Glaciimonas sp. CA11.2: one gene and its partner. The protein of the gene in region 1 interacts with the protein of each later gene in a pairwise test. Links are inferred from orthologs where the notes say so. Each region holds a gene or a part of one and is shown in the gene's direction. Other genes may lie near its edges.

Region 1 (7,001 bases):
GCAGACTTTTTGCGGGTTCGCGTGGTCGATGATATTCCCGTGATTTTGCAAGTGTGGAAGTCGGGGCAGCGGGCGATCTGATCGACGGAATTGCCGGGTATGTACCTTCCGGTTAATCAAACGCCCCATCAGCCATTGGAAATGCGCGTATAAAGTCGTTCGCCGGCAAGCGTTTCCCGCCAGGTTTTTGCAGTACGGTGAGCCGCAATGCATTCGCACCACAAGCAACGATGACACCATTTTGCGGATCGGCGCTGATTACTTGCCCTGCGCTATACTGATTGTTTAGGTTGCTGTCGAGAACGACTTCGGCATCCCATATTTTTAATGTCACGCCTCCGAAAGTGGCAAACGCCCCGGGGAAGGGATTAAACGCACGAATTTTTCTATCCAAACTATCTGCTGGCAAATTGAAGTCTACAGCCGCCTCTTCTTTGGTAATCTTTGCCGCGTAGGTCACGCCAACGTCCGGTTGCGGTGTCGCCGGTAGTTCATTTTTCTCCAGCTTGCCAATTGCCTCCACAATCATTCTGGCACCGAGCACCGCCAACTTATCGTGCAGACTACCGGTGGTGTCGCGATCGCCAATCGGCACGTGTTCAATCAACATCATCGGACCGGTATCCAGACCTTGCTCCATTTGCATGATGGTCACGCCGGTTTCTGTGTCACCGGATTCAATGGCCCGATGTATCGGAGCCGCACCGCGCCAGCGCGGCAAGAGTGAACCATGAATGTTAATACATCCATGGGGCGGTATCTTCAGAACGCTGAGAGGCAAAATGAGGCCATAAGCGGCGACTACCATCACGTCATGCGGCGTGGCCTTTAATAACGTGTGCGCGTCTTGTGCGATGTCGGGATATTTTCCATCCAATCGCAACGAGACCGGCTGTGCGACGGGTATATCATGCGCGAGCGCAAACGCCTTCACTGCGGAGGCATGCAATTGCATACCGCGGCCAGCAGGGCGATCAGGCTGTGTGAGTACGAGCGTGATCTCATGCCCTGCGTCGTGAAGGGCTTTTAAGGCAACGGCGGCGAATTCAGGAGTTCCGGCAAAGATTATTTTCATACCAGGATTTTATTACGGATGAGTTTGTTTTGCTGCTTATGAATGCTATTCACTATTTGTTTTTAGCAAAAGCGACAAGATAGTCGTCATGCAATGGTGATGCATCACACACCATAGATGACAGCAGCTTGATCAAATTGGAATGATAAGGAATATTTAACACGGAAGGTTTGACACGGATGCATTGGCCCCGCAAGTGGTGAGGTGCGTTGCAGGCGACCGAATCGGTCTTGATGGTATGGTCGCCAGAAACGGCTGATAGTGAGTTTATCTTTTTTAGCATTGTTTTAGCTAAAAAAATTGCCTGCATGAGTGCTAAATGCAGGCAATTTATAGAGGCTTAAAGCGGAGGCTTAACGCTTAACAATTATCGCTTAAGTATTCACCCATACTTTCTTGTTAGCGATATTGCTTTTCCCGCTTCAGTTCTCGTTCTTCTTTAAGCATCTTTGCTTTGATGCGGTTGCGCTTTAACGGCGACAGATATTCGACAAACATCTTCCCTTTAAGATGGTCCATTTCATGTTGAATACAGACCGCAAGCAGACCTTCAGCGTCAACTTCAAATGGTTTTCCATCAGCATCCAATGCGCGCACTTTGATGCGCGCTGGACGTTCGACGCCGTCGTATATTCCCGGCACTGAGAGGCATCCCTCGTCGTAGATTTGCTTTTCTTCGCTGGCCCAGAGAATTTCCGGGTTAATAAAAACGCGCAGTTCTTTACCCGTGTCGGAGGTATCAATCACCAACAGTTGCTCATGGACATCGACTTGGGACGCCGCCAAACCAACGCCGGGAGCCTCGTACATTGTCTCGGCCATGTCGGCAATTAAGCGCTTAAGACGGGCGTCAAAAACGGTGATCGGCCGAGCAATTTTTTGCAGGCGGGCATCGGGGTAACGCAAGATATTTAATAGAGACATACGGTTCTGGACGACAATAAGGCGATTCGAAAATGGTTTATCACTTGCTAGTTTCAGCGTTTATAGGCAAAATTTGATGCGCTTTGGCAAACATTTTTACAACTATTGTGGGTGTGTACAGCAGTATTTTACGCGGCAAACCATGCAATTGCATTTTGTTAGTCAATTCCAGTTTAACGCATTGATAGTCCGCAAATCACCTTACTCACCTGGCCGACCAATTCGCTGGCTCTACGTAGCAGCTGCGTTGACCATTAAGGGTGGGGAAAAAGGTGGTTGGAAAGGTGCGTATTGATGCACTAAGGATGCGCTAACTTAACGCCACATTTACCGGAAACAACATGAAAAAGTTTAGCACAGCTGCACTCCTTCTCGCTTTTGTAGCTGGCATTGGTATTTTGCCAATCTCCCAAGCGCAAACGACGGCAAAGGCGCGCTGTGCGTTTTTGCCCAATGCACCAGATCAGCATGTCGTCGTGCGTGGCGATACGCTGTGGGGAATTTCGGGGCATTTTTTGCAGAATGCGTGGTGCTGGCCGCAAGTGTGGGGAATGAACCGAGAGCAAATTCGAAATCCTCATTGGATTTATCCTGGACAGATCGTTTATTTTGACCGCGCGGCGGGTCGACTGCGACTCGGCACGCCAACTGGCGGCACGTCTGGCACGATTAAGTTGTCGCCACAAATTCGGGTAGAAGGTCTGGGAAGCGAAGCGATCTCTGCGATTCCGGCGGAGGAAATCGCGCCGTTTCTTTCGCAGCCGTTGATCATTGAAGAGGACGGATTAAATAACGCTCCGCATATTGTTGCCGTACAGGAAGGTCATGTAAATTTGGGCCGTAATGATCTCGCTTACGTGCGTGGCGATCTTAAGGGCGGTACCTCATTCCAGGCTTTCCGTCCCGGCAAACCCTTGAAAGATCCGGTCACTGGCAAGGTCATCGCCTATGAGGCAGTATATTTAGGCACGTTGAAACTGGAGCGTGCAGGCAAAGCAGAAAATGAAGCGGATACCTTCCGCATCGTTGAGTCGAAGGAAGAGATGAGCGTCGGAGATCGTTTGGTGGCAGTGCCGATTACCGCCATTTTGAACTACGTACCGCACCCACCTTTGGTTGACGTCAATGCGCGCATTGTCTCGATTTACGGTGGGGTTGCCAATGCAGGTCAGAACCAGATTGTCACCATCAATAAGGGTGCAGAAGACAACATGGAGGTTGGCAATGTGTTGCAGTTATACCGATTTGGTAAAACCATCGCCGATCCTTTAGATGGAAAAAAAGCTGTGAAACTTCCCGATGAGCAATACGGCACGTTATTTATCTTCAGAATATTTAGGCATATTTCTTACGGATTGATCATGCAAGTTCGCGATACAGTGGAGGTCGGCGATATTGCCAGATCACCAGAGTAGACGGGCTAAGTGTTGCAAACAGAAAATATCCTCAATATTAGTAACGATGCCGCTGTCATTGAAACGCCATTCACAGCGGCAAATACATTCTCCCAACCACCCGGCCAGCCAGGGGTTGCTCAATCGGTGTTTCAACCGATGTTGGCGAGCGATCTTGCAGACTGGCTTAGGTTAGAGCAGACGGAGGGTGTCGGATCTTCCACCGCACGCCGTCTGATGGCTGCCTTCGGCCTGCCAGCCAATATTTTTTCCAGCTCGCTAACCGCTCTCCAAAACGTTGTCTCGCACAAAATTGCGTTGGCGCTGTTGGCACCGTTATCGGATTTGACTAAACAACGGATTGATTGTGCTTTGGAATGGGCGCAGCAGAAGGGCAACCGGATTCTGACGCTGGCCGATAACGACTATCCCGCGACGTTGCTTAATATTTCTGATCCGCCATTAGTTCTATACGTGAAAGGTCGGGTTGAATTGCTGGCGCGACCTTCACTGGCAGTAGTTGGTAGTCGCAATGCAACCGTGCAAGGCACCACTAATGCCGAGCGATTCTCTGAGACCCTGAGCCAGCGCGGACTGACGATTATTTCGGGTCTGGCGCTAGGCATCGACAGCGCTGCGCATGTCGGTGCGTTGCGCAACACGCGCCAAACCTTTGACGCGGGGAGCACAGTCGCGGTGATCGGGACCGGCGCGGATATCGTTTATCCGTCACGCAATCGCAGTCTGGCCCATGAGATTGCAGAATTTGGCTGTATTGTTAGTGAGTACCCGCTTGGCATGTCGGGTATTGCGGCTAACTTTCCGCGTCGGAACCGGATTATTTCAGGGCTGTCTGCCGGAGTTCTGGTGGTAGAAGCCGCCGCCCAGTCCGGTTCGTTGATCACCGCCCGAATGGCGGCGGAGCAGGGCAGAGACGTTTTTGCGATTCCCGGGTCAATTCATTCGCCGCTTTCTAAAGGTTGTCATCAGTTGATTAAGCAAGGAGCCAAGCTCGTTGAGTCAGCGCAGGATATCCTGGAGGAAATGGCATCCTTTGTATCGCCGGCGCGTCCAGCTTCTGCGGTCTCAAAGCAAGGTGAATTACTAGCGCAGCCATTATTGTTTTCTACGCCATCAGAAGATAGTGAGCATACGCGCTATGTTGATGATCCTTTGCTAGCCGCTCTCGGCTTTGATCCGGCGAGCATCGACATGTTGGCAGCGCGCAGTGGTATCGATATCGCACTATTAAGTGCGCAGCTATTGACGCTTGAGCTAGAGGGTTTGGTAGAGTTGCTTCCAGGCGGTGTTTATCGGCGCATCGGCCAATAGAAACAATTTTACTGCTGGTCGCGCATCTTGATATCAATCCGCTTGGGTCTCGCGTGAATTTTGGCGTAGATTCAAGCTTAGATTTCAGCGAATTTTTTTACCGCCAGTTACACATGTCAGAATGACACTTTCGGCAGAATGCGTTAAATCCTGCGATACTGGTATAAAGGTATCTATAAATTATGGGTAAATCACCTTATTTGGGCGTTTAATCGATTGTAAAGACCGCAATTTTGCGATAATTGTCTAGGATTTTCGCAAAAATGCCCCAATTGGGTTGTATCCTGGCAATCCACGCGGCCCAACCTCTCCTCGCTGATTGCTGTTTTTGCAAATAGTTTTAGCAACTTGTTTTAGTCCAATCTTAGCGATACAGTAGAACCATGTTTGAAGTCCTAGTTTACCTATATGAAACATATTACCGTCCCGATGCCTGCCCGGAACCTGAGGCCTTGGTCAGGAAACTGACGGCAATTGGTTTTGAAGATGATGAAATTACCAAAGCGCTTGGCTGGCTGACTGATCTGGCTGTAAGTAATCACTCTTACGCTGACCGCTATCCTCAGCAAACTGCATTTTCATTTGGCATGCGGATATACGCGCCGCAAGAAATGGACGCACTTGGCACAGAAGCAATAGGCTTCGTTCAGTTCCTTGAGTCAGCTAAGATGCTCAATCCGGTACAGCGCGAAATCGTCATCGAACGTGCTTTAGCCGCAGGGGAATCGCTAATATCACTCGATAAGCTTAAAGTAATCGTGTTGATGGTGTTGTGGAGCCAAGGCAAAGAGCCGGACGGATTGATGTTTGATGAGTTGTTTCTTGACGACGATGAAGACCCGGAACCGCGCCTGTTGCATTAGAATTGGCAGCGCAGGCTTCTTCGACCATTAATTGTAAGCAACGGCAGCGCTTGCCGGGCTTGCGATATTCCCAATAACCCGCTTATCATTGGCCGCTTAATCACTGCCGTATTCTATGTTGGCTGTTATAGTGTGCGAGAGTTGCCTTTTGGTAAGCTAATAACTCCTTTCGATAACGCTGTATTTCGCAGTTGTTTGGACCGAGTTGTTCCGACCCAGCTGTTTCAATCCGGCCGATTCAACCCAATTGTTTTAGCCCGGTCGTACCAACGTAGCAATGATTAAGTTCTGCATTTCACCGACTAGTTAAACGAGTATTTAGCTGTAACATGCGCCAACTCATTTGATGGGAAAGCGCGCCACTTTCGAGACCATATTTATGAGCAAGACCCTCATCATCGCCGAGAAACCTTCTGTCGCGAACGATATCGCGAAGACGCTTGGCGGCTTTACCAAGCACGATGAGTACTTTGAGTCCGACGAATACGTGCTGTCATCAGCTGTCGGTCACCTGCTGGAAATCGCCGTACCTGAAGAGTTCGATGTCAAACGCGGAAAGTGGACCTTTACCCATTTACCGATGATTCCGCCGTATTTCGCGTTGAATCCGATCGCCAAGACCGAAGCCAGATTAAAAGTACTCAACAAGCTGATCAAGCGTAAAGACGTCACCGCACTGATCAATGCCTGCGATGCCGGACGTGAAGGCGAACTGATTTTCCGCCTGATTGCGCAACACGCCAAAGCCAAACAGCCGGTCAAACGCCTTTGGTTGCAGTCAATGACGCCGGGCGCTATCCGCGATGGTTTCGCCAATTTGCGTGCCGATGAAGATATGTTGCCATTGGCCGACGCCGCCCGTTGCCGCAGTGAAGCTGACTGGCTGATCGGTATCAACGGTACCCGCGCAATGACCGCGTTTAACTCGAAAGAGGGTGGTTTTTATCTGACCACCGTTGGTCGCGTACAAACGCCGACACTCTCGATCGTGGTCGAGCGCGAAGAGAAGATTAAAAAATTCGTTCCGCGTGACTTCTGGGAAGTGCGGGCAGAGTTTATCTGCGCCGCCGGTATTTATGAAGGTCGCTGGCTCGATACGCAACACAAAAAAACCGAGAATGATCCCGAAAAACGCGCCGAGCGTTTGTGGAGTCTGGCTGCCGCAGAATCGATTGTTGCGGCTTGCCGCAACAAGATGGGCAACGTCACCGAAGAATCCAAGCCAACCACGCAAATGGCGCCGGGATTATTCGACCTGACCAGTTTGCAGCGTGAGGCTAACTCGCGCTTTGGATTCTCCGCAAAAAATACGCTCGGTCTTGCACAGTCTTTATATGAGCGCCACAAAGTCCTGACGTATCCGCGTACCGATTCGCGCCATTTGCCGGAAGATTATCTGAGCACGGTCAAAGA
Region 2 (7,014 bases), 920 kb from region 1 along the record:
CTTGCTCGCCGGTGACCGATAACATCGCGGCCAATTGGTAGACCTGTGTAATCTCATAACGGTTGATGACTTCTGCAAGCAGATTGCTATTGAGTACGTCGAGACGCTCGTAGCAAGCCGCGCCATACGAACTGGAAGGGCTGATATCGGCCGCGATGATATTGGCGGCACCATGTTTTTCTACGAGCGCATCCACTAACTCGCTGCCAATTTGACCGTTAGCACCAATGACCAGAATCTTTTCCATTTTGTTTTCCGTCTTAATGTTTCAAGAGGCCGAGCTCATGGCCGACTTGCGCAAATGCTGCTAATGCCAGATCGAGTTGTTGCGTGCTGTGGGCGGCCGACATTTGTACGCGCACCCGCGCCTGGCCCATTGGTACGACCGGATAGAAAAAGCCGGTAACCAGAATGCCCAATGCATACAAGCGTTGCGCAAATTGTTGGGCTATCGGCGCATCGAATAGCATCACCGGCACAATCGGATGCGTACCCGGTTTGATGGTGAAGCCCAACTGAGTGATTTCGCGCCGGAAATGCTCCGTGTTTGCCTGCAAACGATCACGTAACTCGGTCGAGTTTGAAAGCATATTTAATACCGTCAACGAGGTCCCTGCTATGGATGGTGCCAACGTGTTGGAAAACAAATAGGGGCGAGATTTTTGCCGCAATGTTTCAATCACTTCACGCCGTGCAGCGGTAAAACCACCCATTGCACCGCCGAGTGCTTTACCGAGCGTTCCGGTGATGATATCTATCCGACCCATCACATGATGATGCTCGTGCGTACCGCGTCCGGTCGAACCCATGAAGCCCGACGCGTGGCATTCATCGATCATCACCAGTGCGCCGTATTTGTCAGCCAGATCGCAGATTTTGTCGAGCTGTGCAATCGTGCCATCCATCGAAAATACACCGTCAGTGACAATGACCTTATGACGCTTGTCGCCAGCCGCCTGCAACTGAATTTCGAGATCGGTCATGTCGTTATGGGTGTACCGAAAACGCGCGGCCTTGCACAGACGAATGCCATCAATGATTGATGCGTGATTCAGTGTGTCTGAGATGATCGCGTCTTGCTCGTCAAATAATGGCTCGAACAAGCCGCCGTTGGCATCAAATGCCGCCGCGTACAAGATCGTGTCTTCCATCCCGAGGAATCTAGACAAGGCTTGCTCCAATTGCTTGTGCACGGTTTGCGTGCCGCAAATAAAGCGTACCGAGGATAAACCGTAACCATATTGCTTGGTGGCATCAATCGACGCCTGAACCAATTTTTCTTCGCCGGAGAGGCCGAGATAATTGTTCGCACAAAGATTGATTAGAGTGCGGCCGTCGTCGCAGACAACTTCGGCGCCCTGACGCGAATTGATAACGCGTTCCGGCTTATAAAGTCCTTGCTCGCGCAGAGCGTTCAGGTTGGTGTCGAGACTGGCGAAGAAGCTTGCTTTTGAGGATGTCGGCGTCATTTCAATTCCTTGTCGTTTTTTATGCAGACGGTTTTAATACCCACGGTTTTAATGTTCACTATCTATCTTAAAACTTGTACGGCGATCGTGTGCATTTTCGTATTGTGAGCGGTTGCCCAAGGCCAAATGACGGCCCCATTTATCGTTTTGAGTCTTATGTCTTTTGTCAATTTTGTAACCATAAATGTGGCTGTAAAATCCGGTAGCGGAACGCTTTAGCAAACGGCGTCGGCCTACGCTTAACACCTAGTGGGGTATTGGGACCTATTTGATCTATTATCGACTGTTGCATCTGTTACTATGAAGTTCAATATAAAGATATGAATCCACTATATCGAACAAATATTCAATATAGTGGATATTAACGACTGCCATTAAACATAGCAAGTAAATTTATGCATTCACCTATTGCTCACAACACACCACCCGAAGTCGGCGCGACGCTTCAACGGCTACGGCTTAAGCGCGGTCTGACGCTTGACGATTTGTCGCGTGCGGCCGGCGTGTCTAAATCCATGCTGTCGCAAATTGAACGTGAAAAAGCGAATCCGACCATAGCGGTGACATGGCGATTGGCCAACGCTTTAGGTATTGGTATAGAAGAATTGCTCGCTACCGAAACGTCGGAACGGGAAGCTATTCACATCATGGAACCGCACGAAACGCCTACTTTGCCTGGTCTTCACGCTGGTTACGTCCTGCGCATTCTCGGGCCGATGGAATTGGCCGGCAAATATGAATGGTACGAATTGACGTTGGCACCGGAAGGGGCATTAGTTTCCACACCGCACGATCCTGGCACGATGGAGCATTTAACGTTGTTGAATGGTGGTGTCGAGGTCGTCGTGGATGGCGTGAAGAAAAAGCTGAAAATTGGTGGCACTGCACGCTACCCCGCCGACAAAAATCATGTGATACGTAACACAGGAAAAACCGAGGCGAGAGCTCTATTGGTAGTGATTCACCGATAAATCCAGAGGGCTTACGCAAATCGCCCAAGCGGCGTTTTGCTCTCCTGGCCGCGTTTTGCTTTCCTTGCCGCTGCTAGCCCCGGTACTGGCGTACTGTCTGCGTCGGCAGGGTTGGCAAGCCCGTTGCTAGGACGGTTAGTTTGTATCCTCTTGCATCAAGATTTCAACCAAAATTCCACACGGGTTTACAATGCGGGTAAAGAAAGTGGTTGCAGCTGGTTTGCAACATTATCTAACTTTAAGTTTACAACGCTTGCAATTCGCACTGTTTTTTTATACAGTACTGTCTATTAATACAGTCTTACACCCCTTTTGCCGAAAGAAAATCCATGGACGATAAAAAATCCGCAGCAAATCCTGATAAAAGCAAGGCACTTGCCGCAGCATTGGCACAAATCGAAAAGCAATTCGGCAAGGGTTCGATCATGCGCATGGAAGATGGTGCCGTGGTCGAAGAGGTCCAGGTCGTTTCCACTGGTTCATTAGGTCTTGATATTGCGCTAGGCGTTGGCGGATTGCCGCGCGGTCGTGTGGTCGAAATCTATGGCCCTGAATCATCCGGTAAAACCACGCTGACCCTGCAAACCATTGCTGAAATGCAAAAGCTGGGCGGCACCTGTGCGTTTATTGATGCAGAACATGCGCTTGACGTCGGTTACGCTCAAAAGCTTGGGATCAATCTGGCAGACCTGCTGATTTCACAACCGGATACTGGTGAACAGGCGCTTGAAATTACCGATGCGCTGGTCCGTTCCGGCGGTGTAGATCTGATTGTTATCGATTCCGTTGCCGCATTGACGCCACGCGCCGAAATCGAAGGCGACATGGGCGATTCCTTGCCGGGCTTGCAAGCGCGTCTGATGTCACAAGCATTGCGTAAATTGACTGGCAGCATTAATCGCACGAATACACTGGTGATTTTTATTAACCAGATTCGGATGAAGATTGGTGTCATGTTTGGTAATCCGGAAACAACAACCGGCGGTAACGCACTGAAGTTTTACGCTTCGGTCCGCCTGGATATTCGTCGTACTGGCTCAATTAAATCAGGCGACGAAGTGATCGGTAACGAAACACGTGTAAAAGTTGTGAAGAACAAAATCGCACCACCGTTTAAGGAAGCGCATTTCGACATTCTGTACGGTACAGGTACTTCGCGTGAAGGCGAAATTCTGGATCTTGGATCGGATGCCAAAATCGTTGAAAAATCAGGTGCCTGGTACAGTTATAACGGCGAGCGTATTGGTCAAGGTAAAGACAACGCCCGTAACTACCTGAAAGAGCGTCCAGAACTGGCACGTGAAATCGAAAACAAAGTACGTGCATCACTAGGCGTACCATTACTAGAGGGCGCAGTGTCGACAGAAACCGACAAAGCCGCTGAGAAAGCAGCAAAAGCCGCTGAAAAAGCAGCAGCCAAAGAAGCCGCAGCGTTAGCCGCAAAAGTAGAGTAATCAAAGAAAAGTGAATCGGTCGGGTGGCGCATGGCTCCTCGTCCGATTTTTATTTTGTTCTTGATGAGTGCAAAATAAGTGTGATGAGTGTTAAGTGAGGTTATAGCTTTCTCCTGACTCCTTATGTGCTTTTAAGATTGCGTTTTAAACAAGGTTGCGACGCTGCAAACTTAATGTGCTGTCGTAAAAGCGAACCCAACGTTTTGTAACGTTTTGTTTTTGGGAAATATTTTTTAATAAGGCGGGCCGTGTTACCTGACCCGCATCCAGTAATGGCAAAACCAACAGTCAGTCTGAAGGGCAGGGCGCTTCGTTACTTATCGATGCGTGAGCATAGCCGTATCGAGTTAAAGCGTAAGTTATCGCGTTACGTCGAAGAGGGCGATGACATAGAGGTTTTGCTCGATTGGCTTGAGGAGTCTAAATTTTTATCTCAAGAACGCTTCTCCGAATCTCTTATTAATCGGCGCTCTGGACGTTATGGCAATAGCCGCATCGTGATGGAATTAAAAAGTCACGGTATCGCCGCCGATGCGATTAGTGCGGTTAAATCACAGCTTGCAGAAGGCGAATTTGCCCGCGCCCGCGAAGTGTGGGTGAGGAAATTTGGGCGTCAACCGCTTAATGCTATCGAACGCGGCAAACAGATGCGGTTTTTATTGCAGCGCGGATTTTCTCATCGGGCGGTGCAAGCTGCGATTAACAGCGTTGGTGATGACGATGCGTTCGAGCCCGTTGAATCTGATGAAGATGGGATTGTTTAGGGCGGACATCAACATATTATTGCCACCGGTTCGGTCCTAATTTGGGCCTTAACCTAATTTGGTTCTTATGATGCCGAAGACGTCTGATGCGTCTAATAGAGTGGATTTTCGACGATCCTCGTACAATCCTTGTACATGCCTGTACATCCTCGCACATTCTTTCATATACGTGATTTAAACAGCTTAAATCGCCCATACGCGGGCGGCCATGCAAATTTACCGTAACTAGGTCATACTGTGAGATTGTTGCAACGCACACAAACTCACCTATTCACTACATCTGTGCTACACTTTTGTGGTTTTTTGCAAACCGCAGGAGCGGCAGCTACTATAGAAACTGTAGTAGCGATAAGCAAAGCAGACCAAAAAAATGTCCCTATTACCTCCTACTTCTCGCAGGGCGCTGACACATACGCGCACCATACAAGTCGACGCGTTTATTCGTGACGATGGCTTATGGGAGTTGGACGCGCACATTACCGATATTAAAGCCAGTGATCTTGAGTTGCCGCACGGAATTTTGCCAGCCGGCGAGGCTGTGCACGATTTATGGCTGCGTTTAACGCTAGACAATCTCTACACCATTACCGAGGTCGCGGTGCATTCTGAGGCCATGCCTTATCCCGGACATTGCAATACCGTCTCCCCTGCCTACAATCAATTAGTTGGCCTGAATCTGTTAAAAGGATTTCGCTATACGTTGAAAGAGCGTGTCGGTGGTGCGCTGGCTTGCACTCATCTGACTGAGCTTGCTCAAATATTGCCGACTGTTGCGCTTCAAGCGTTTTCTGGTGAAACGAGTGTTGGCAGCACGGCACCGACACGGTTGAGTACAGGAGACAAAAAACCATTTCAGGTAGGAAGTTGCTACGCGCTGCGGAGGGATGGAGCGGTTGTCGCGCAATTTTATCCAAAGTGGGCGTCCGCGCGGCCAGAAATTCCTGAGACACAATCCAACATGCCAGTTAGTAAGCCCCCGGACATACAGTCCGAACCCCGTTAGTGTCGTTAATGATTTTGTTGTAATTTAATTCTTAGTGCATTTATCTAGTCCAACCAGCAAGTTAATTTAAATCAGCGTCAGAAGGGAAGCTCGCATGAAAATCCATGAGTATCAGGGCAAAGAAATTCTCCGTAAATTTGGGGTAACAACACCGCGCGGTATTCCGTGCCTGAGCGTCGATGAGGCAGTTAAAGCTGCTGAAACTCTCGGCGGTTCGGTATGGGTCGTGAAGGCACAAATTCATGCAGGTGGTCGCGGTAAAGGCGGCGGCGTGAAAGTGGCTAAATCGCTTGAACAAGTTCGCGAATACGCTAATGAAATCCTGGGCATGCAGCTGATCACGCATCAAACTGGCCCAGAAGGTCAAAAAGTGCGTCGTTTGTTGATCGAAGAGGGCGCAGACATCAAGCAAGAACTATACGTCAGTATGGTAACTGACCGTGTTAGTCAACGCGTGGTGCTGATGGCATCGAGCGAAGGCGGCATGGACATTGAAGAAGTTGCGGAAAGTCATCCGGAAAAAATTCATCAGGTCGTCATTGATCCATCGACAGGACTCACTGACGCAGAAGCGGACAGTATTTCCGCAAAAATCGGCGTACCAGCGGGTTCTATTGCTGACGCTCGGGTACAACTGCAAGGTCTATACAAAGCTTATTGGGATACCGATTGCTCATTGGCCGAAATCAACCCGCTGATCGTCACTGGCTCTGGCAAAATTATTGCTTTGGACGCGAAGTTTAACTTTGATCCTAACGCTTTGTATCGCCAACCTGAAATCGTTGCTTATCGCGATCTGGACGAAGAAGACCCAGCAGAAGTCGAAGCATCGAAATTTGATCTGGCATACATCTCACTCGACGGTAACATCGGTTGCCTGGTAAATGGCGCTGGTCTGGCGATGGCCACGATGGACACGATCAAATTGTTCGGCGGCGAGCCAGCGAACTTCCTTGATGTAGGCGGTGGTGCTACAGCAGAAAAAGTGACTGAAGCATTTAAGATCATGCTGAAGAATCCAAGTTTGAAGGCAATTCTGGTCAATATTTTCGGCGGTATCATGCGTTGTGACGTGATCGCTGAAGGCGTGATCGCTGCATCGAAGGCGGTTTCATTGAGCGTGCCACTTGTCGTGCGCATGAAGGGTACCAACGAAGAAATCGGCAAAAAATTGCTGGCGGAATCGGGCTTGCCTATCATTGCTGCCGACAGCATGGAAGAAGCGGCGCAGAAAGTTGTTGCTGCAGCTAACGGTCAATAATCGCATTGGTTTTAGCGATCTGAGAATTTAGCGACGATCAATTTGCACTTACGTTGACGAATTGATTCACGCTCAAAAATAAGGCAAGGAAC

What was found.
Region 2: the proteins of dprA (region 1) and recA interact in binary tests that used the Bacillus subtilis proteins (3 or more experiments, as listed by UniProt). The link is inferred for Glaciimonas sp. CA11.2 from one-to-one orthologs.

What each region holds. Positions count from the first base shown.
Region 1 is NZ_JAVIWL010000001.1:2,050,450-2,057,450, forward strand. What follows is about bases 2,816-5,638. They hold dprA (DNA-processing protein DprA), read left to right. Parts: upstream 2,816-3,552; coding sequence 3,553-4,725; downstream 4,726-5,638. Other genes in these bases: RGU75_RS08790 (LysM peptidoglycan-binding domain-containing protein), read left to right, coding at 2,816-3,414; RGU75_RS08800 (DUF494 domain-containing protein), read left to right, coding at 5,109-5,588. In the rest of the region: RGU75_RS08775 (alpha-D-ribose 1-methylphosphonate 5-triphosphate diphosphatase), read left to right, coding at 1-81; fmt (methionyl-tRNA formyltransferase), read right to left, coding at 113-1,075; def (peptide deformylase), read right to left, coding at 1,475-1,999; more of RGU75_RS08790, read left to right, coding at 2,341-2,815; RGU75_RS08805 (DNA topoisomerase III), read left to right, coding at 5,968-7,001. UniProt on the Bacillus subtilis protein: Protein that helps load RecA onto ssDNA during transformation. Binds cooperatively to circular ssDNA, is able to bridge different segments of DNA. Favors the loading of RecA onto SsbA- or SsbB-coated ssDNA and formation of RecA-DNA filaments.
Region 2 is NZ_JAVIWL010000001.1:1,134,204-1,141,217, reverse strand. Bases 1,996-4,831 are described here. They hold recA (recombinase RecA), read left to right. Parts: upstream 1,996-2,769; coding sequence 2,770-3,894; downstream 3,895-4,831. Other genes in these bases: recX (recombination regulator RecX), read left to right, coding at 4,167-4,658; RGU75_RS04855 (XRE family transcriptional regulator), read left to right, coding at 1,996-2,440. In the rest of the region: RGU75_RS04865 (NAD-dependent epimerase/dehydratase family protein), read right to left, coding at 1-247; kbl (glycine C-acetyltransferase), read right to left, coding at 261-1,469; more of RGU75_RS04855, read left to right, coding at 1,865-1,995; RGU75_RS04840 (DUF2889 domain-containing protein), read left to right, coding at 5,029-5,661; sucC (ADP-forming succinate--CoA ligase subunit beta), read left to right, coding at 5,732-6,922. UniProt on the Bacillus subtilis protein: Multifunctional protein involved in homologous recombination, DNA repair and competence.